One region of the Diaphorobacter sp. JS3050 genome, then DNA from elsewhere that is predicted to be linked to it. Evidence: predicted binding sites of a transcription regulator. Region 1 holds the regulator's gene; the other holds the start of a gene.
What was found. Region 1 encodes sigma-54, which starts transcription at its own class of promoters, with help from an activator protein. Its sites were predicted from a motif close to TGGCANGNAANCTGCTTT; they were not measured.
Positions count from the first base shown of each region.

Region 2: a site for sigma-54 is predicted at 5,823-5,840, ahead of adh (aldehyde dehydrogenase). Genes of this name have one in related genera too.

Region 1 is NZ_CP053553.1:361,487-372,450, forward strand. It holds gene HND92_RS01715 (malate synthase G) at 1-393, opposite strand, end outside; gene HND92_RS01720 (LysR family transcriptional regulator) at 620-1,558, shown strand; gene HND92_RS01725 (DUF3016 domain-containing protein) at 1,650-2,234, shown strand; gene HND92_RS01730 (DUF2214 family protein) at 2,274-2,729, shown strand; gene HND92_RS01735 (PsiF family protein) at 2,830-3,162, opposite strand; gene argS (arginine--tRNA ligase) at 3,288-4,991, shown strand; gene HND92_RS01745 (SPOR domain-containing protein) at 5,004-5,630, shown strand; gene HND92_RS01750 (thiol:disulfide interchange protein DsbA/DsbL) at 5,689-6,339, shown strand; gene lptA (lipopolysaccharide transport periplasmic protein LptA) at 6,513-7,172, shown strand; gene lptB (LPS export ABC transporter ATP-binding protein) at 7,196-7,948, shown strand; gene HND92_RS01765 (RNA polymerase factor sigma-54) at 8,001-9,578, shown strand; gene HND92_RS01770 (thioesterase family protein) at 9,582-10,025, shown strand; gene HND92_RS01775 (class I SAM-dependent RNA methyltransferase) at 10,022-10,964, shown strand, end outside.
Region 2 is NZ_CP053553.1:2,230,317-2,241,280, reverse strand. It holds gene HND92_RS10810 (NAD-dependent protein deacetylase) at 1-502, shown strand, start outside; gene HND92_RS10805 (sigma-54-dependent Fis family transcriptional regulator) at 573-2,579, shown strand; gene HND92_RS10800 (DUF779 domain-containing protein) at 2,691-3,092, opposite strand; gene adhP (alcohol dehydrogenase AdhP) at 3,114-4,145, opposite strand; gene adh (aldehyde dehydrogenase) at 4,241-5,764, opposite strand; gene HND92_RS10785 (Na/Pi cotransporter family protein) at 6,054-7,769, opposite strand; gene HND92_RS10780 (AI-2E family transporter) at 8,053-10,545, shown strand; gene upp (uracil phosphoribosyltransferase) at 10,629-10,964, opposite strand, start outside.

The DNA of each region.
Region 1 (10,964 bases):
GGCGGCGTTCAGGGCGTAGCGTGCGTTCAGGATGGGCACCACCAGCTGTGGGCCGGCCTGGATGGCCAGCTCGGCATCCACGTTGGTGGTGGTGGCCTGCGCGCCCTTGGGGGGCTCGACCAGGTAGCCGATCTGGCTCAGGAAGGCGCGGTAGCCTGCCATGTCCTGGATGGGGCCCGGGTTGGCCTTGTGCCAGGTGTCCAGTTCCTTTTGCAGGCGGTCGCGTTCGGCCAGCAGGGCCGCGTTCTTGGGCGCCAGGTCGGCCACGAGGGCATCGAAGCCCTTCCAGAAGGCGGCCGGCTCGACGCCGGTGCCCGGCAGCACCTGCTCGTTGATGAAGGCGTGCAGTTCGTTGGCCACCTGCAGGCCGTGGACGTGGGTACGTGCGGTCATGAGAAACCCCCTAGCGGTAATTGAAAAGCCGTGGCCCATGGAGGAGCCTTGCATGCCACTGTATTGGAAATATTTCCATTAATAAATCGCGCACATATCTCTTAACCAATGACTTTTTTGCAAAGGTTGGCACACTCCGCATGGGGAGTACGGTGCGTGCTTTCATGAAATTGATAGCTGCTTGCGCTTGCTGTATAAGGCTTGAAGCCTGATTTGGCTTGTATTCATGGACAAACTCAAAGCGTTCGAGTCATTCGTGTCGGTGGCCACGCGGGGCAGTCTCACCGCCGCCGCCAAGGCCGAGGGCGTGGCCCCGGCCATCATGGGGCGGCGCCTGGACGCGCTGGAGGAGCACCTGGGCGTGAAGCTGCTGGTGCGCACCACGCGGCGCATCTCGCTCACGCACGAGGGCAGCGCCTTTCTGGAGGACTGCCAGCGCCTGCTGTCCGACGTGGCCAACGCCGAGGCCAGCGTATCCGCCGGCGGCGTGAAGGCCACGGGGCATCTGCGCGTCACTGCGCCCGCCGGCTTTGGCCGGCGCCATGTGGCGCCCCTGGTGCCGCGCTTTCATGACCTGCACCCCGAGGTGACCCTCTCGCTGAACCTGAGCGACCGCGTGGTGGACCTGGCAGGCGAGGGCTACGACTGCGCCGTGCGCGTGGGCGACCTGCCCGACTCGTCCCTGGTCAGCGTGCGCATGGCGGACAACCGTCGCCTGTGCGTGGCCACGCCCCAGTACCTGCAGCGGCGCGGCACGCCCACCCACCCGGGCGAGTTGGCCCAGCACGACTGCCTGACCCTCTCCAGCGATGCCTCGCAAACGCGCGGCTGGGCGTTTCGCGTGCCGGTGGCCGGCGGCGCTGGTGCCACCGAGGTCGTGCACTTCAAGCCCGGCGGGCCCCTCGATTGTTCCGACGGCCAGGTACTGCACGACTGGTGCCTGGGCGGCTGGGGCATCGCCTGGCGCAGCACCTGGGAGGTGGAGTCCGAGATCGCGGCCGGCCGCCTGGTGGCGGTGCTGGAGGAGTTCGCCGCGCCGCCCAACGGCATCTATGTCGTCTTTCCCCAGCGCAAGCACCTGCCGCTGCGCGTGCGGCTGTGGATCGAGTACCTGAAGCATCATTACGCGCAGCCCGAATTCTGGGCACGGCCCGCCTCTGTCTGACATGAACGCGGGGCACAATGCCGCGGCATTCCTCCCGCCCGGCCCCCATCATGCCGGGGCCGTACGCACGGCCCACCATACAGGAGCTTTCATGCGCATTCCCGTTCTTTCTGTTCTCCCCGCGTTGCCCGCCGCTCGCTGGATGCTGGCCGTCATGGCGCTGGCCCTGGTCGCCGGCTGCGCCTTGCCCGCCCGGCACGCGGAAACCACGCCGCGCGCGCACGGGGTGCCGGCCGGCATGGTCAGTGTCACCTACGCGGATCCGGCCGGCTTTGCCGAGGCGCGCGAGCAAACCCCGCACGAGCCCGCCGCGGCCCGGCGTGCCTGGATGGATGCGCTGTGCGAGCACCTGGCCGAGCGCGTGGCCGCAGCCTTGCCGGAGGGCGAGCGCGCGGAGGTGCACATCACCGACGTGCGCCGCGCCGGTGCATTCGAGCCCGCGGCGGGGGCCACCGCCCAGGCGGTGCGCGTGGTGCGCGACGTGCATCCGCCGCGCATCGCGCTGGAGTTCAAGCGCCTCTCGCCCGACGGCCGCACCCTGGCCGAAGGCAGTCGCACGCTGCCGGGCTTGGCATTCCAGATGCGCGGGGACCGCTATACTGGCGACAAGCTGCGCCACGAAAAGACGCTGATCGACGATTGGGTGGCGCAGGAGTTCTCCGCGCGCCGCCCCTGACCTGTGCGCGCCGCGCGTACCTCTGCCGAAAGGAAACCCGTGACCACCGAAGCCCTGCTCGCCTATGCCCACATCTTGGCCTTCCTCATGGCCGCCACCTTCCTTGCCAGCGAGACCGCGCTGTGCCGCAAGGAGTGGATGAACGCGGCCGCAGTCGAGCGGCTGGCGCGGGTGGACATGCTGTACGGTATCTCGGCGCTGCTGGTGCTGGCCACGGGCTTGGCGCGCACCTGGTGGGGCATGAAGGGCGGAGCGTGGTACTGGTCGCAGCCGCTGCTGCATGCCAAGGTCACGTTGTTCGTGGTGATCGGGCTGATGTCCATCGTCCCGACCATGCGCTTCCTGCGCTGGCGCCGAGCGGTGCGCGCCGGCGGCGCGCTGCCCTCGGATGACCAGGTGCGCAGCACGCGCCGTCTGGTGATGATCGAGGCCCATCTGCTGGCGCTGATTCCGCTGTTGGCCGTCTTCCTGGCACGCGGCGTGGGCACGCGCTGAGCGCCGAGGGAAGGGCAAAAAAAGAAACCCCGCGGGCGGCAGGCGCGCGGGGTTTGCTCGTGCAGGCCCGATGGGCGGGCCCGTGCGGTGCGTCGGTCCTTTAGCTGGCCGCGCCGCTCAGGCACTCTTTCATGAAGGCCTTGCGGGCGTCGCCCTTGAGGTTCTTCGCACCGGCGTCCGCGTTGCAGCTCTTCATCTTGTCCTGCTGGGTGGACGCCTTGTTGCCGCTCAGGCACTCCTTCATGAAAGCTTTGCGTTCGTCGCCCTTGAGGTTCTTGGCGCCGGCGTCGGCATTGCAGGTCTTCATGCGCGTCTGCTGCGCCGTGGGCGCCTTGGCGGGGGCAGAGGCGCCGGTCGCGGGGGCGTCCGCAGCGTGTGCGGCGAACGAAAGGGCAAAGCCGGCAGCGGCCAACAGGGGAAGCAGTTTCTTCATGTAATGCTCCTGCAAAAAAGGAAAAGGTGAATGCGCCCGTCGGCAACGCAGTGCCCCACGGGCCACCCAGCATAACGCCGGGCGGTCACGAATGGATGACGGGTCGGCCCGTAGAATCCGCCCCCATGCTCTCCGTCAAACAGGAATTGCTCGCGGCGCTGGCCGACGAGCTGGAAAAGGTGTCGCCCGGCGCAGGCAGCCGCGCGGCCTTCGAATCTCCCAAGGTCGCTGCCCATGGCGACCTCGCGTGCACGGCCGCCATGCAGCTGGCCAAGCCCCTCAAGCAGAATCCCCGCGCACTGGGTGAACAGCTACAGGCCGCGCTGGAGGCCACGCCCGCGTTCCAAAAATGGGTGCAGGCCATCGAGATCGCCGGCCCCGGTTTTCTGAACATCCGCCTCAAGCCCGCCGCCAAGCAGCAGGTGGTGCACGAGGTGCTGGCGCAAGGCGCGCAATATGGCTACCAGCCGGCGCGCGGCGAGAAAGTCCTGGTGGAGTTCGTCTCCGCCAACCCCACCGGGCCGCTGCACGTCGGTCACGGCCGCCAGGCCGCCATCGGCGACGCCATCAGCCATCTGTACGCCACCCAGGGCTGGAGCGTGCACCGCGAGTTCTATTACAACGACGCGGGCGTGCAGATCGACACCCTCACCAAGAGCACGCAACTGCGCGCCAAGGGCTTCAAGCCGGGGGATGACTGCTGGCCCACCGACGCGGACAACCCGCTGGCCAAGAATTTCTACAACGGCGACTACATCCAGGACATCGCCGACGCCTTCCTCGCCAAGTCCACCGTCCAGGCCGATGACCGCGCGTTCACGGCGAATGGCGATGTCGAGGATTACGAGAACATCCGCCAGTTCGCCGTGGCCTACCTGCGCAATGAGCAGGACAAGGATCTGCAGGCCTTCAACCTCCAGTTCGACCAGTACTACCTGGAGTCCAGCCTCTACGCCAACGGCCATGTGGACGCTACCGTGCAGCGCCTCGTCGCCAACGGCAAGACCTACGAGCAGGACGGCGCGCTGTGGCTCAAGTCCACCGACTACGGGGACGACAAGGACCGCGTCATGCGCAAGCAGGACGGCACGTACACCTACTTCGTGCCTGACGTGGCCTACCACATCCAGAAGTTCCAGCGCGGCTTCACCAAGGTGGTGAACATCCAGGGCACGGACCACCACGGCACCATCGCGCGCGTGCGCGCCGGCCTGCAGGCGGCGGACGTGGGCATCCCCCAGGGCTACCCCGACTACGTGCTGCATACCATGGTGCGCGTGGTGCGCAATGGCGAGGAGGTCAAGATCAGCAAGCGCGCCGGCAGTTACGTGACGCTGCGCGACCTGATCGAGTGGACCAGCAAGGACGCGGTGCGTTTCTTCCTGCTGTCGCGCAAGCCCGACACCGAATACACCTTCGACGTCGACCTGGCCGTGGCGCAGAACAACGACAACCCCGTGTATTACGTGCAGTACGCCCATGCGCGCATCTGCTCGGTGCTGCGCGGCTGGCGCGAGGACTACGACGTGGCCGCGCTGCGCGATGTGGACCTGTCGCCGCTGGAAGGCCCGCAGGCCCAGGCGCTGATGCTGCTGCTCGCCAAGTATCCCGAGATGCTCACCGCGGCCGCGGCCGGCAATGCGCCGCACGACGTGACCTTCTACCTGCGCGACCTGGCTGCCGCCTACCACAGCTATTACGACGCCGAACGCATTCTGGTGGACGACGAGACCGTCAAGCAGGCGCGGCTGGCGCTCGTCGCCGCCACAGCGCAGGTATTGCACAATGGATTGGCGGTGCTGGGCGTGTCTGCGCCAGCCAGAATGTAAGTGACCACTGATATGAAGAAACAGCAACGCGGCGGCACCATCGTGGGCTTCATCCTCGGGGTGGTCGTGGGCCTGGGAGCCGCGCTGGCCGTGGCCGTGTATGTGACCAAGGTGCCCGTGCCCTTCCTGAACAAGAGCACGCCGCGTGCGTCCGAGCAGGACGAGGCCACGAAGAACAAGAACTGGGACCCCAACGCGCCGCTGTACGGCAAGAACCCTGCGCGCCCCGCTGCGCCGGCTGCCGTTCCCGCGTCCGACACCGCGACCGCCGCAGCCCAGCCTGCGTCGGGTCCGCGGGCGGCGGCCAGCCGGCCCGGCGCGGCACCGACGTCGGCCGACCCGCTGGGCGACCTGGCCCGCGCGAAGGCCAACGCGGCGCCCGCTCCCGCGACCAGTGCCGATCCTTTCGAGTACTTCGTGCAGGCGGGCGCGTTCCGCACCCAGCAGGATGCCGATGCGCAGCGCGCCAAGCTGGCCATGCTGGGCTGGGAGGCGCGCGTCAGCGAGCGTGAGCAGAACGGCCGCACGGTGTTCCGCGTGCGCGTGGGCCCGTTCGGCAAGCGTGACGACGCCGAGTCGCTGAAGGAAAAACTCGATGGCGCGGGGGTGGAGTCCGCGCTGGTCCGGGTGCAGCGCTGAACTTTTGCCCGCGCTGGCGCTCACAACCCTCCATGCTGTCCAGGAGTGATCCCAACCTATGAAACGCCGTGAGTTTTCTCTGACCGTCGCCTCCGCGGCCACCGCCCTGAGCCTGCCGCTGGCGGCGCCCGCATTGGCGCAAGGCCGCCAGTTCAAGGAAGGCAAGGACTACGTCAAGCTGGGCAAGCCCGTCGCAACCGAGGCACCTGCCGGGAAGATCGAAGTTATCGAGTTCTTCTGGTACAGCTGCCCGCACTGCAATACGTTCGAGCCTTCGCTGGAGGCCTGGATCAAGTCGGCGCCCAAGGACCTGCACATCCGCCGCGTGCCCGTGGCGTTCAATGCGAGCTTCGTGCCGCAGCAAAAGCTCTACTACGCGCTGGAAGGCATGGGCAAGCTGCCCGAGCTGCATGCGAAGGTGTTCCGCGCGGTGCACGTGGAACGCCTGCCGCTGAACAAGGACGAGCTGATCTTCGACTGGATCGGCAAGCAGGGCGTGGACGTGGCGAAGTTCAAGGAGGTCTACAACTCCTTCACCGTATCCAACCAGGTACGCAAGGCGTCGCAGCTGCAGGACGGCTACCAGGTCGAAGGCGTGCCCTCCATGGGAGTGGCCGGCCGCTACTACACCGACGGCACCATGGCCGGCAACATGCAAAGCGTGCTGCAGGTGGTGGAGCACCTGGTTGGCGTAGCGCGCAAGGGCTGAAGCGCCCCGCCGCCACCAGCGACAAGCGCGCCTACGGGCGCGCTTTTTTCATGCCTGCGCACCGGTTGGCGCGGCGGCATGACAGCCGGTGGCAGGCCTGTACGGGTTGATGCGATCCACTGCGGCGGCGGCGCGCTTGCGTCAGTACAATGACCGCAAGATTCGTGCCCTCTATGAGAACCCGATTGCCCTTCCTCCTCCTGTCCCGCGCCGCAGCGCTGGCCCTGGCGCTGGCTGCATCGCCGCTGGTGCATGCCGAAAAAGCCGACCGCAACAAGCCCATGAACATCGAGGCCGATGCCCTGCGCCACGATGAGCTCAAGCAGACCAGCGTTTTCACCGGCCGTGTCGTCATGACCAAGGGCACCATCGTGCTGCGCGGCGCGCAGCTGGAGGTGCGCCAGGATGCCGACGGCTTCCAGTACGGTGTGGTGACGGCCGAGCCGGGCAAGCGCGCTTTTTTCCGGCAAAAACGTGACACCGCGCCGGGCGCGCCCGACGAGTTCGTCGAGGGCGAGGGCGAGGTCATCGAATACGACGGCCGCGCCGACGTGGTGAAGCTCATCCGCCGCGCCGAGCTGCGCCGCTACCGCGAGGCCACACTGACCGACGAGCTGGCCGGCGCCCTCATCGTCTACAACAACCTCACGGACGTGTTCACCGTGGACGGGCAGAAGACCGCGCCCGCCGGCGCCACTGCCGGCACGCCGGGCGGCCGGGTGCGGGCGGTGCTCGCGCCCAAGGAGCCTGCCTCGGGCACCAGCGCCACGCCGCCCGTGCGCACCGAGCCGCCCGCGCTGCGTACCAGCCCCAGCCTGGACGGCGCAAAGTGAGCGCGGCCTTGGACGATGCGCGCATGAGCGAAGGCGTCAGCCGCCTGGAGGCGCTGCACCTGGAGAAGTCCTACGGCAGCCGCAAGGTGGTCAAGGACGTGTCCGTGGTCGTGCAAAAGGGCGAGGTGGTGGGCCTATTGGGCCCCAACGGCGCCGGCAAGACCACGTCGTTCTACATGATCGTCGGCCTGGTGCGCAGCGACGGCGGCCGCATCAGCATCGACGGGCAGGACGTGACGGACATGCCCATCCACCGGCGCTCGCGGCTGGGCCTGTCGTACCTGCCGCAGGAAGCCTCGATCTTTCGCAAGCTCAATGTCGAAGACAACGTGCGCGCGGTGCTGGAGCTGCAGACCGACGAGGCCGGCCGCACCCTGCCGCGCGCCGAGGTGGAGCGGCGCCTGACCGCGCTGCTGCAGGAGCTGCGCGTGGACCACCTGCGCAAGTCGCCTGCACTGGCGCTGTCGGGCGGCGAGCGCCGGCGCGTGGAGATCGCGCGCGCGCTGGCCACGCAGCCGCGCTTCATCCTGCTGGATGAGCCCTTCGCCGGCATCGACCCGATCGCCGTGATCGAGATCCAGCGCATCATTGGCTTTCTCAAGGCGCGCGGCATTGGCGTGCTGATCACCGACCACAACGTGCGTGAGACGCTGGGCATCTGCGACCACGCCTTCATCATCAGCGACGGCCAGGTGCTGGCTCAGGGTACGCCGTCGGACATCGTCGACAACGCGGAAGTGCGCCGGGTGTACCTGGGCGAGCACTTCCGCATGTGAGAGTGATGGGCGACCACGGCGCGATGCAGGACCAGACAGTGGGTTGCAGGCCATGAAGCCCGGCCTGTCGCTGCGCGTCTCGCAGCACCTGGCGCTCACACCGCAGCTGCAGCAGTCGATCCGCCTGCTGCAGCTGTCCACGCTGGAGCTGGCCCAGGAGGTCGAGCAGATGCTCGACGAGAACCCCTTCCTGGAGCGCACGCTGGAAGAGGCCCCGCGCGAGGAGTTCGGCCTGGCCCAGGCCGATGCACCGGTGAGCGAGCAAGACCGCGAAGCCGAAGATGCTATTTATTCAGGAGCTGTCAGCGCAGGACAGGAAAGCGCTACAAGCCAAAATGATGCAGAAACCTCCACCGCCGAAACGACGGCCGAACCCGCGGACTGGGAAGGCGACGGCTCGGTAGACCTGGCGCCCGACGACAGCGAGTGGGGCGGCGACGCCCCGGCGCGCAACGGTGCCGGCGCGGGGAGCGACGACGAGGTGGACGCCACCGAGCTGGCCCGCAGCCAGGAGTCGCTCACGGCCTTCCTGCACCGCCAGGCGCTGGCGCTGCGCCTGTCCGAGCTGGACATGGCCGCGCTGCGCTTCCTCATCGAATCGCTGAACGACGACGGCTACCTGGACGAGCCGCTGCAGGACCTGGCCGCCAGCCTGGCGGGCACCGAAGACCCCGAGCAACTCGATGAACTGGTGCACCGTTTCACCGTGGCGCTGGGCCTGCTGCAAAGCCTGGAGCCCGCAGGCGTGGGCGCGCGCGGACTGGCCGAATGCCTCACGCTGCAGTTGCGCGCGATGGACCAGGACGAAGAGGGCGACCCCGACGTGATCCAGGCCGCGCTGGCCATTTGCGGCCAGCCGCTGGACCTGCTGGCCAAGCGCGACGTGCGCCGCCTGGCGCAGGCCTGCGGCACCAGCGAAGAGCGCACGCGTGCCGCGATGGCCTTGATCGCACGGCTGGAGCCACGTCCGGGCAGGCGCTTTGCCGACGTGGACCGCAACATCATCGTGCCCGACGTGATCGTCAAGAAAACTGGCCGCGGCGGACAGCAGAACTTCAGCGTGCAGCTCAACCCGGACGTGATGCCGCGTCTGCGCGTGCACGACATCTACGCCGGTGCGTTGCGCGGCGGCCGTGGCGAAGGCCACCAGGCGCTGCAGGCACGGCTGCAGGAGGCGCGCTGGTTCATCAAGAACATCCAGCAGCGTTTTGACACCATCCTGCGCGTGTCGCGCGCCATCGTGGAGCGGCAGAAGAACTTCTTCGTGCATGGCGAACTGGCCATGCGCCCGCTGGTGCTGCGCGACATTGCCGATGAACTGGGCCTGCACGAGTCCACCATCAGCCGCGTGACCACCGCCAAGTACATGGCCACGCCGCAAGGCACCTACGAACTCAAGTATTTCTTCGGCTCGGGGCTGGGCACCGAAACCGGCGGCAACGCCTCCAGTACGGCCGTGCGCGCGCTCATCAAGCAGTTCATCGCGGCCGAGAACCCGCACAAGCCGCTGTCGGACAGCCAGATCGCCGAGATGCTCAAGGAGCAGGGCATTGAATGTGCGCGCCGCACCGTGGCCAAATACCGTGAGGCGCTCAAGATCGCCCCGGCCAACCTCCGCAAGGCACTTTGAACCATGGCACGCGTCGTCTTTGACCTTCCCCCGCACTTCGGCTTCAGTACCGAGCTGCAGATCTACATCAGCCATGTCAACCAGGGCGGGCACCTGGACAACGCGCAGTTGCTCAGCCTCGTGTCCGAGGCGCGTGTGCGTTTCTTCAAGTCGCTGGGCTACCCCGAGGCCGACGTGGCGGGCCTGTCCACCGTGGTGGGCGACATCGTGGCGCAGTACAAGTCCGAGGCGTTCCACGGCGAGACGCTGCGCGTGGAGATGACGCCGCAGGATTTCAACCTCTACGGCTTCGACCTCGTCTTCCGGATGACCGAGAAGAGCCAGGGGCGCGAGATCGCGCGCGGCAAGACCGGCATCGTCTTCATCGACCGGGCGGCCCGCAAGCCCGCACCCATTCCTGAATCCGTGCTCCAGCCATTGCTGCAGCGCGCAGCACAGCCGCAATGAACCAGCTTCAACTCTTTTTGCCCTGCGCCGCTGGCGTGGAGGGCTATCTGGCCGACGAGGTGCACAGCCTCACGGGGCTGGCCGGGCAGGACCTGCTCGTGGGCCGCGCGGGCGTGCTGCTGCGCGCCTCCTGGCGCGATGCGCTGCGCCTGAACCTGCACAGCCGCCTGGCGCAACGCGTGCTGGTGCAACTGGCCGAGCGGCCCTACCGCAACGAGGACGATATCTATGCCGCCGCGGCCGACGTGGCCTGGGAGATCTGGTTCACCCCGCGCCAGAGCTTCAAGGTGGAGGTGACGGCGCGGCACAGCCCGCTCAAGAGCCTGAACTTCGCCGCGCTGCGCGTGAAGGATGCCGTGGCCGACCGCTTCCGCGCCAAGGCCGGCGTGCGTCCCGACGTGCAGACGCAGTGGCCCGACGTGCGCGTGCACCTGCACCTGACCAGCGACCGCGCCCAGATCTACATCGACACCTCGGGCGAGCCGCTGTTCAAACGCGGCTGGCGCGAGGACAAGGGCGACGCGCCGCTCAAGGAAACGCTGGCCGCGGCGATGATCGCCGCCACCGGCTGGGACCCGCATGGCGAGCAGCCGCTGCCGCTGTACGACCCCTGCTGCGGCAGCGGCACCGTGGTCATCGAGGCCGCGCAGATCGCCTGCCGCATCGCGCCGGGCCTGCAGCGGCGCTTTGCCTTCGAGAAGCTATTGCCGCACCAGGCCCATGTCTGGTCTGCTATCAAGGATGAAGCGGCCAGCGCCGTTACCGCGGCTTCGGTGCCGATTTTTGGCAGCGACGTGTCGCACCGCATGGTGGACTTTGCCCAGCGCAATGCCGTGCGCGCCGGCGTGGCCGACGCGGTGCAGCTGCGCGGCGGCGACGCGCTGCAGCGCATGCCGCCCAGTGAACAACCCGGGGTGATGCTGCTGAATCCGCCGTATG
Region 2 (10,964 bases), 1.9 Mb from region 1:
GTGCATGGACTGCGGCATGCGTGCGCCGCGTGCGGCGTTGCAACACGAACTGGAGCGGCGCAACCCTGGATGGGTGGCGCTGCAGGCCGGCGCCGCGCCCGATGGGGACGCCGATCTGGAGGGGCTTGATTTCGGCGGCTTCGATGTGCCTTCCTGCGCACATTGCGGCAACGGCCTGCTCAAGCCCGACGTGGTGTTCTTTGGCGAGAGCGTGCCGCGCGCGCGTGTGGAGGCCGCGCGCGCGGCGCTGGCACGCTCGCACGCGGTGCTCGTCGTGGGCTCGTCGCTCATGGTGTATTCGGGCTTCCGGTTCGTGCAGGCGGCGGTCGATGCCGGCCTGCCCGTGGCAGCGGTCAACCAGGGGCGTACACGGGCCGACGGGCTGCTGGCGCTCAAGCTGGAGCAGGACGCAGGCACTGCCCTGCAGGCGTTGGCCCACGCGTGGGCGCAGCCCCATGCCAGCGTGCCCGCCGCGGTTGCTGGGCTCGTCAGCGGCCGTTGATGCTATCGTGCGGTCCCAAAGCGCCGCCTGGCCGCGTGCCGTGCAGCGCATAGCTTGCATAGGAGACACCATGCACCGCACCGCAACGCCCGGCGCGCATCCTTCCGCGGGTGCCGCGCTGGCGCTGACCACGGCAGGCGTCGTCGCCCAGGCCCACGCCCGCTCGCAGTCGTTCGGGCTGCAGCCCCATGAGCAGGCCGACCTGCACCTGCTGGACCGCCAGACCCTGGCCTGGACCGTGGCACGCAACGAGGCCCTGTGCGCCCATGCGCGCCCCGTCATGGAAACCCTGGCGCAGCAGCTGCGCGGCACGCAGAGCATGGTGATGCTGACCGACGCGCAGGGGGTGATCCTGCATGCCGAGGGCGATGATGCCTTCCTGGATCGCGCCAGCCGCGTGGCCCTGCAGCCCGGTGCGGGCTGGTCGGAGCGCAGCAAGGGCACCAACGCCATTGGTACGGCGTTGGCCCTGGGCGATGCGGTGCAGATCAACGGGCGCCAGCATTACCTGGAAGCCAACCAGTTCCTCACCTGTTCATGCGCTCCCATCCTGGATCCGCAGGGGCAGATCCTCGGCGCGCTGGACGTGAGCGGCGACCGCCGCGGCCACAGCGCCCACACGCTGGCGCTGGTGCGCATGTCCGCCGCGATGGTGGAGAACCACCTCTTCGGCAAGGTGTACGAGGATGCCGTGCGCCTGCGCTTTCATGCGCGCGCCGAGTTCCTGGGCACGCTCATGGAAGGGCTGGCGGCGTTCACCCCGCAGGGGCGCTTTCTGGCGGCCAACCGCAGCGCGCAGTTCCAGCTGGGGTTGTCGGGACCGGCGCTGGCGGCACACACCTTCACCTCGCTGTTCGGCCTGTCGATGGGCGCGCTGCTGGAGCATGCGCGCCGCTCGGTGCCCACGCTGCTTGCGCTGCAACTGCCGGCAGGCGTGTCGGTGCACGCACAGGTGGAGTTTGCGCCACGCGGCGGCGTCACGCTGCCGGTGTGCCCGGACGTCCCGGCCGAGGCCCCGCCGCGCGCGCGGCCCGCCGCGGCTCCGGGTCTGTCCAGCCTGCGCTACCTGGACACGGGCGACGCCCAGCTGGCGCAGGTGATCGAGCGCGTCACGCGGCTGCTGGGGCGTGGCGTGCCCACGATGATCCTGGGTGAGACGGGCACCGGCAAGGAGTTGCTGGCGCGTGCCATCCATAACGACGGCCCGCGCGCGCGGGGGCCCTTCGTGGCGGTGAACTGCGCGTCCATTCCCGAGTCGCTGATCGAGGCCGAGCTGTTCGGCTACGAAGAGGGCGCCTTCACCGGCGCGCGCCGCAAGGGCAGCGTGGGCAAGATCGTGCAGGCGCACGGCGGCACGCTGTTCCTGGACGAGATTGGCGACATGCCGCTCGCCATGCAGGCGCGGCTGCTGCGCGTGCTGCAGGAGCGCAGCGTGGCGCCTCTGGGCAGCACGCGGCAGATCGAGGTGGACGTGAACGTGGTCTGCGCCACGCACCGCAACCTGCGCGCCATGATGGCCGACGGCCAGTTTCGTGACGACCTGTACTACCGGCTGAACGGCCTGGTAGTGCGACTGCCTGCGCTGCGCGAGCGCACGGACCTGGCGGTGATCGTGCAGCGGTTGCTGCGCGCCCAGCATGACTCTCCCGCCGCAGACAGCCCCATACCGGTGGCGCCCGAGGTGATGGCGCTGTTCGCTGCCCACCCCTGGCCGGGCAACCTGCGCCAGCTGTCCAACGTGCTGCGCACGGCGGCGCTGTTGGCCGAGGGCGCGGACGCGATCACGTGCGCGCACCTGCCGGAGGACTTCCTGGAGGAATGCGAGGCGCTGGCGCAGCAGGGCCGCGTGGTGGCGCAGGCGTTCTCTCAGCCAGCGGTGCCGCCAGCGGACGGCGCGCGCGCCGCGGCCCCGGCTCCGGCCCCGGCCAGCGTGCGGCCGCTGGGCGATGTGGCGGCCCATGCGCTGCAGCAGGCACTGGATGCGCACGCGGGCAATGTCTCCGCCGCCGCGCGCGCGCTGGGCGTGTCGCGCAACACGGTGTACCGCTACCTGCGCGCGCAGTCGTGTCGCTCCTGAAAAAGGAGCGCTTTGCGCTGGTTGGGCGGGCGATTCAGCCGAAATTGACCTGAAAAACGCCGCCGATACAGCGCGAGTAGCTATTAAATAAAGAGCAACTCTAGAACAGCGTCACTGGCCGCCCGTTGGCGGCGGCCCCAGCGCTTCGATGGCGGCCCATTCCTCGTCGGTGTACAGCCGTGAGCGCGTGAGAAAGCGCATGCCCGTGGGCCCTTCGAGCGAGAACATGCCCCCGCCGCCCGGCACCGCATCGATGAGGAGGTGCGTGTGCTCCCAGTACGCGAACTGCGAGCGGCTCATGTAGAACGGCTGCCCGGCGATCTCGCCCAGCAGCACGTCGGCATCGCCCAGCAGGAACTCCCCGCGGGCAAAGCACATGGGCGCGCTGCCGTCGCAGCAGCCGCCCGACTGGTGGAACATCAGCGGCCCGTGCTGGGCCACCAGGCGCTTGATGAGCGCCGTGGCCTCGGGCGTGGCCGACACGCGGGTGGCGGGCGGCGCTGGCGTGGTCATGGCGTTGCCTGTGCCGCGGCGTCAGGCCGCCATGTCCAGCACCACGCGGCCCTGGATCTGGCCCTTGTGCATGCGCGCGAACACGTCGTTGATGTTCTCCAGCTTCTCGGTGCGCACCGTGGCCTTCACCTGGCCGCGCGCGGCGAAGTCCAGCGACTCCTGCAGGTCCAGACGCGTGCCGACGATGGAGCCGCGCACGGTCACGCCGCGCAGCACCATGTCGAAGATGGGCAGAGGGAAGTTGCCCGGCGGCAACCCGTTGAGCGACACCGTGCCGCCACGCCGCACCATGCCCAGCGCCTGCTCGAAGGCCTTGGGCGACACGGCCGTGACCAGCGCACCGTGCGCGCCGCCGATCTCCTTTTGCAGGAAGGCGGCCGGGTCGGTGTCGCGCGCGTTCACCGTCACGCTGGCGCCCAGCTGGCGGGCCAGCGCGAGCTTGTCGTCGTCCACGTCCACCGCAGCCACGTTCAGCCCCATGGCGCGGGCGTACTGCACGGCCATGTGGCCCAGGCCGCCAATGCCGGAAATCGCCACCCAGTCGCCGGGCTTGGTGTCGGTCACCTTCAGGCCTTTGTACACGGTCACGCCGGCGCACAGCACGGGGGCGATGTCCACGAAGCCCAGGTCTTTCGGCAGGTGGCCCACGTAGTTGGGGTCGGCCAGCGCGTAGTCGGCAAAACCGCCGTTGACCGAATACCCCGTGTTGCTCTGCGACTCGCACAGCGTCTCCCAACCGCCCAGGCAGTGCGTGCAACAGCCGCAGGCCGAGTGCAGCCAGGGCACGCCCACGCGGTCGCCTTCCTTCACATGCTTGACGTTGGCGCCCACGGCGGCGACGAAGCCCACGCCCTCATGCCCCGGGATGAAGGGCGGATTGGGCTTGACGGGCCAGTCGCCCTCGGCGGCGTGCAGGTCGGTGTGGCACACGCCCGAGGCCTCGATCTTCACCAGGATCTGGTCGGCGGCGGGGGTGGGCACGGGCACCTCTTCGATCGTCAGCGGCTTGCCGAACTCGCGGACCACGGCGGCTTTCATTGTCTTGGCTGGCATGGGATAAACCTCCTTCTCTGTGCAAATGAACGCAAGGGGAGCCCCCGTGCACCAGCCGCCCCCGCTGGGACGGCCAGTGGGGGCGCTGTATGGGCTTAGAAGAAGCCCAGCGGCTGCTGGGTGTAGCTCACCAGCAGGTTCTTGGTCTGCTGGTAGTGGTCCAGCATCATCTTGTGGTTCTCACGGCCGATGCCCGACTGCTTGTAGCCGCCAAACGCGGCGTGCGCGGGGTAGTGGTGGTAGCAGTTGGTCCACACGCGCCCGGCCTGGATACCCTTGCCCATGCGGAAGGCGCGCGCGCCATCACGGCTCCACACGCCCGCGCCCAGGCCGTAGAGCGTGTCGTTGGCGATCTCCAGCGCCTCTTCTTCGGTCTTGAATGTGGTCACCGAGACCACGGGCCCGAAGATTTCTTCCTGGAAGATGCGCATCTTGTTGTGGCCCTTGAACACCGTGGGCTGCACGTAGTAGCCGCCGGCCAGGTCGCCGCCCAGGGCGGTGTTGCGCGCGCCGCCGATGAGGCACTGGGCGCCTTCCTGCTTGCCCAGGTCCAGGTAAGAAAGGATCTTTTCCAGTTGCTCCTGCGAGGCCTGGGCGCCGATCATGGTGTTCTTGTCCAGCGGGTGGCCCTGCTGGATGGCGGCCACGCGCTTGAGCGCGCGCTCCATGAAGCGCTCGTAGATCGATTCCTGGATCAACGCGCGGCTGGGGCAGGTGCAGACCTCGCCCTGGTTCAGCGCGAACATCGCAAAGCCTTCCAGCGCCTTGTCGAAGAAGCCGTCGTCGGCGGACATCACGTCCTCGAAGAAGATGTTGGGGCTCTTGCCGCCCAGCTCCAGCGTCACGGGAATGATGTTCTGGCTGGCGTACTGCATGATGAGCCGCCCCGTGGTGGTCTCGCCGGTGAAGGCTATTTTTGCGATCCGGTTGCTGGAGGCCAGCGGCTTGCCAGCCTCCAGGCCAAAGCCGTTGACCACATTGACCACGCCCGGCGGCAGCAGGTCGCCAATGATCTCCATCAGCACCAGGATGGAGGCGGGCGTCTGCTCCGCGGGTTTCAGCACCACGCAGTTGCCCGCAGCCAGCGCGGGGGCGAGCTTCCATACCGCCATCAGGATGGGGAAGTTCCACGGAATGATCTGCCCGACCACGCCCAGCGGCTCATGGAAGTGGTAGGCGATGGTGTCGGCGTCGATCTCGCTGATGCCGCCCTCCTGCGCGCGCACCGCGCCGGCGAAGTAGCGGAAGTGGTCGATGGCCAGCGGAATGTCGGCCGCCATGGTCTCGCGCAGCGGCTTGCCGTTGTCGATGGTCTCGGCCACGGCGATCTGCAGCAGGTTGGCTTCCATGCGGTCGGCGATGCGGTTCAGGATGTTGGCGCGCTCGGTGGTCGAGGTGCGGCCCCACGCGGCCTTGGCTTTGTGCGCGGCGTCCAGTGCGGCGTCGATGTCCTTGCTGTTGGAGCGCGGCACGGCCGTGAACTTCTGGCCGTTGATGGGCGAGATGTTCTCGAAGTACTGCCCGTCCACGGGCGCCACCCACTGCCCGCCAATGTAGTTACCGTACTGCTGCTTGTAGGGGTTGGCGATGCCAAGGCTGGCGATTTCGGCCATGTTCATGTGGTGTCTCCTGAATGCTTGTGAAGGAATGCCACCGATGCGGCGGCGGCAGTGCCTCAGTGCAAGCGCCGTGCCAGCACGGCGACAGAGGGGAGGGGCGGTGGGGCGTGCCGCGGCTGTGCCGCAGCGGCGCAGCCGTGTGCCATAACGCAACAGTGCGTCGGCCCATGACGGAACACCCGTTGGGAGTGCAGCCGTACGGATGTGCTCAGATTGCTATGCTTTATATAGCTGCCAGCGCAGTATACGAGGGCGTTTCAGGCACTTTTGCCTGATCTGCTTCCGCAGATCACTCGGCACCGGGCGTAATGCTTGCCGGGCCGTTGGCGGGCGGGGTGGGTTTGAGACGCGGCAGGGCCGCCAGATGCTGCGCGGCCTTGTGGGCCTGTTCCACGGCGCGGCGCAGGTCGCCCAGCAGGCCGGTCCACTCGTGCACGGCCGTCACTTCCAGCAAGCCCTGGGCACCCGCGCGCAGCACGGCGGCCTTGGCGGCTTCATACGCCGCGTCGAACACGGTGTGTGCGGTGTTCTCCTGGTCCAGGTCGTGGGCCTTGGGATCGGCGGCGGCAAAGAAATCCAGCGCCGCGGTGAAGGCCAGGGGCAGTGCGGCCAGGGGGTGGCCTTCGGGCGTGGTGGGCGCCACCGTTGCGGGGTGTGTGACGCGCAGCGCCTGCTGGCCCACCTGGTGCATGACACGCGCCAGCGTGTCGTAGTAGCCCGCAATGCGCAGCAGCTCGGGCATCTGGTCGGCCACGTCGCGCGACAGCGGCTGGCGGCTCACGTCGCTCACAAACGCGCCCACCTGCTGCTGTAGCTGCTCCAGCGCCTGCAACTGGCGCGTGAGCTGGCTCGCGGCCTGTGCGCCGGCCGGTTGCCAGGGCAGGGCGACGGGCGCCATGCGGGTGGCATCCGACGCCAGCTGCAGTGCCAGGTGGCCTACGCGCGCCATCTCGCGGCGCAGCGCCTGCAGGGCCAGCGCGGGCACGGCGGCCACGTTGTGGTCCAGGAACTGCGCACGGGCCACGTCTTCGTCCGCCGAGCGAAAGCGTGCCAGCAGAAAGCGCGCAAGCGGCCCCGACAGCGGCCACATGAGCAGCACGCCCAGCAGGTTGAACGCGGTGTGGAAGATCACGAGCTGCGTCACTGCGTCTCCCTCACCCGTGAGCCATACGCCCAGATGATGGATGGCCGCGAGCAGGGGCGACAGCAGCGCCAGGGCCGCCGCGGCCGTCACCACGTTGAACAGCACGTGTGCCGCCGCCAGGCGCCGCGCGTTGGAAGTGGCGTGGATGGCGGCCAGGATGCCCGTGAGCGTGGTGCCCACGTTGGCGCCGATGACCACGCCCGCGCCCACTTCCACCGCCAGCGAGCCGCCCGCCACGGCCGTGAGCACCACCGCCAGCGTGGCCGACGAGGCCTGCAGCACCACCGTCATGCCCAGGCCGATGAGCACTGCCAGCGCCAGGCCCGGCAGGTCGCTGGACAGCGGTGGCAGCGCCTGCGGACCCAGCCCGGTGAAGCCCTGGCGCAGCAGTTCGATGCCCAGGAACAGCACGCCGAACCCCGCCACCGCCTGGCCCAGCGCCCCGCGCCGCGTGCCGCTGCCGGTGATTTGCAGCGCCATGCCGATGCCGATGAACGGAAGGGCGAAGGCATCGGCCTTCACCGCAAAGCCTAGCCACGCGACGAGCCAGCCGGTGACCGATGAACCCAGATTGGAGCCGAACACCACCCACAGCGCGGAGCTGAAGCCCAGCAACCCCGCGTTGACGAAACCGATGGCCGCCACCGTCATGGCGGTGGACGATTGCACCAGCGCCGTGAGCGCCACCCCGGTCACCAGCCCGTGCAGCGGCGTGCGCGTCCAGGCGGCCAGGATGCGCTCCAGCGCGCGCCCGGCCGCCAGCTTGAGCCCGTCGGTCAGCATGGTCATGCCCAGCAGGAACAGGCCGATGCCGCCCAGCAGGGTGCCGGCGGCAATCAGGGGAGTGGCGGTGGCGGTCAAGGCGGCGGCGCGGTGGTTTTGTTCGGGTAGACCGGTAGGTGCGTGCCGACGGGGCGGTGCGGCAGAGGCGCTTTTATTTTGATAGCTGGTCGCGCTTGCTACAAGCGCTCTGGGGCTATTTTAGGTCATTGATCGGTAGTGTGGAGCGCCTTACGGGCGGCGCGGTGCACGGCGTGCGCTGTCAACCGCCCGCCCGCCCGCGTGCAGTCTGTGGCGGCTGCCGCCTACAGGGGCGCGGGGCCGCGCAGCAGACAATACGCGCCGGACACGACTTCGAGAAGCGATGCAAGGGGACAACGCCATGGGCAACAGCGGGCCGCAGGAGCCGACCGATTCCAGGCCGGCCAGGGATGCGGGGGCGGCGCGCGGCGCCACCGCTTCGGGCTATCCGCCGCAGCGCACCGTGCACACCGCCACGGCCATGGACGCCACGGTGCCCAGCCTGCGGTTCATGATCGGCCTGGTGATCGCGGCGCTGGTGGTCGCGGGCCTGTATTTCGGCCGTACGCTGCTGGTGCCGCTGGCATTGGCGTTCCTGCTGAGCTTCGTGCTGGAGCCGCTGGTGGCGCAGCTCAAGCGCATGGGCCTGCCGCGCCTGCCCTCGGTCATCGCGGTGGTGATGGCCATGCTGATGGTGCTGGGCGTGGGGGCGCTGTTCGTGGGTAACGAGGCGCGCGAGCTGAGCGCGCAGCTGCCCTCCTACCAGAACACCATCCGCAAGAAGCTGCGCAGCCTGCGCCAGCAGTTGCGCGCGCCCGGCATGTTCGACGGCGCCAAGCGCACCTTCGACATCGTGCAGCGCGAGGTGGAGGCGGCCGCTCCCGCCTTGTCGGGTGTCGCGCGCGCGCCGACCGTGCAAAAGGTGCAGGTGCAGCCGCCCGTGCTGTCGCCCGCCAACCAGCTCATGGCCGCGCTCTCGGCGGTCAGTGGGCCGCTCACCCAGGCGGGCCTGGTGCTGGTGTTCGTGATCTTCATCCTGCTGGACCGTGTAGACCTGCGCGACCGCCTGCTGCGCCTGTGGGGGGGCAATCTGCACCGCGCCACCGATGCCATGGACGAGGCGGGCGACCGCATCACGCGCTACCTGACCATGCAACTGCTGGTCAACGTGACCTACGGCATTCCCATGGCGGCGGGCCTGTGGCTCATCGGCGTGCCCGGTGCCGTGCTGTGGGGGTCGCTGGCCGCGGTGATGCGCTTCGTGCCCTACCTGGGGCCGTTCATTGCCGCGGCGTTTCCGCTCACCCTCGCTTTCGCGGTGGACCCGGGCTGGGACCTGGTGCTGTGGACGCTGGGCCTCATCGTGCTGCTGGAACTGGTGAGCAACAACGTCATCGAGCCCTGGCTGTATGGCTCCAGCACTGGGCTGTCGGCGCTGTCGCTCATCGTGGCGGCCACCTTCTGGGCGGCGCTGTGGGGGCCGGTGGGGCTCATCATGTCCACGCCGCTCACCGTGTGCCTGCTGGTGATCGGCCGGTATCTGCCGCAGTTGGCCTTCCTGGAGGTGCTGCTGGGCAGCCGGCCGGTGCTGGATGAGCCCACGCGCATCTACCAGCGCCTGCTGGCGGGCGACGCTGCGGAGGCCATCGAGTTGAGCACTACCCGCATCGAAGCCCTGAAGGGCGCCGTGCCCGCTTTCTACGGCCAGGTGGGCGTGCCCGTGCTGCGCATGGCCGTGGGCGACCATGCGCAGGTGGCCACGCCCGAGCACCGCCTGCGCCTGGTCGAAGGCATGGACGCGCTGCTGGACGAGCTGGAGGAGCAGTACCCGGTGCCCGACGCCGCTGCGCAGGAGCCGGTGGTGTGCCTGGGCGGCAAGTGGGAGGTAGACCTGTTCGCGGCGCGCATGCTGGCGCATGCGCTGTCGCTGCAGCATTGCCCGGCGCTGGCGCGCGTGGAGGGCGCCATGAGCGCCGAACATCTGGATGGCCTGGACCTGGACGCCGTGCGCGTGGTTTGCGTGGTGTGGCTCGCGCCCGAGCCCACCGCCGCCGCGCGGCACCTGTGCCGCAGGCTCAAGCGCCGCTGGCCGCATGTGCACATCGTGCTGGCTCTGTGGGGTGGGGTGCAGTCCCAGCCGCAGGACGAGCTGAGTGCCCAACTGGGCGCCGACGCGCTGGCCCTGTCGCTGGAGGAAACCCTGGCCCAGGTGGCGCAGCTGCAGGGCGCCAGCGTGGAAGGCGCCTACACCCCCGCGCCCATTCCCGCGGACGACGAGGCGCGCCTGCGCGCCCTGCAGGCCAGCGGCGTGCTGGACAGCCCCGCGCTGCAGCAGCTGTGCCAGCACACGGCCCAGCGCGCGGCCGACATCTTCGACGTACCGTTGGCGATGGTGTCGTTGGTGGATCGCGAGCGGCAGGTTACGCTGTGTGCGCACGGCCCGTTGTCGGCCGGCGGGGGGCAGGCCTGCTCGGCGGGCCAGGGCCTGCCGCGCGGCCTGTCGCTGTGCGGGCATGTGGTGGCGCGGCAGCGGTCGCTGGTGGTGCCCGACATTGCGCGGGATGCGCGCTTTGCCGGCAATCCGGCGCTGCGCGAGCAGGGTCTGCGCTTTTACGCGGGCGTTCCGCTGCGCGACGCGGCGGGCCATGCGCTGGGCGCGCTGTGCCTGATGGACACCGCGCCGCGCGCGTTCGATGAGCGGGAAAAGCGGTTGCTGCAGGCCATGGCCAATGACCTCATGGCTGGCTGGCGCGACGCCCAGGCCGCGGGCGGCCCGGCGCTACCCGCGGGCCAGGCCGCGCCATCGGCCACGGTGGGTCAGGTGGTGCCGCAGTAGCCGACGTCCGAAATCGTCCGAAATGGTCTGAAGTAGGAGCGACCGGCGCGGCCAGGGCCGGGGCAGGCCCTGTCGCCAGCGCGTTACTTGGTGCCGAAGATGCGGTCGCCCGCATCGCCGAGGCCGGGCAGGATGTAGCCGTGATCGTTGAGTTCGCGGTCAATGGCGGCGGTGTAGATGGGCACGTCGGGGTGGGCCTTTTGCAGCGTGGCCACGCCCTCGGGTGCAGCCAGCAGGCACACGAACTTGATCGAGCGCGGCTGCAGTTGCTTGAGGCGCGCGACGGCCGCGGCGGCGGAGTTGCCGGTGGCCAGCATCGGGTCCACGACGATGATGTCGCGCTCGGCCATCTCCGAGGGCATCTTGAAGTAGTACTCGACCGGCTGCAGCGTGTCCGGGTCGCGGTACAGGCCGATGTG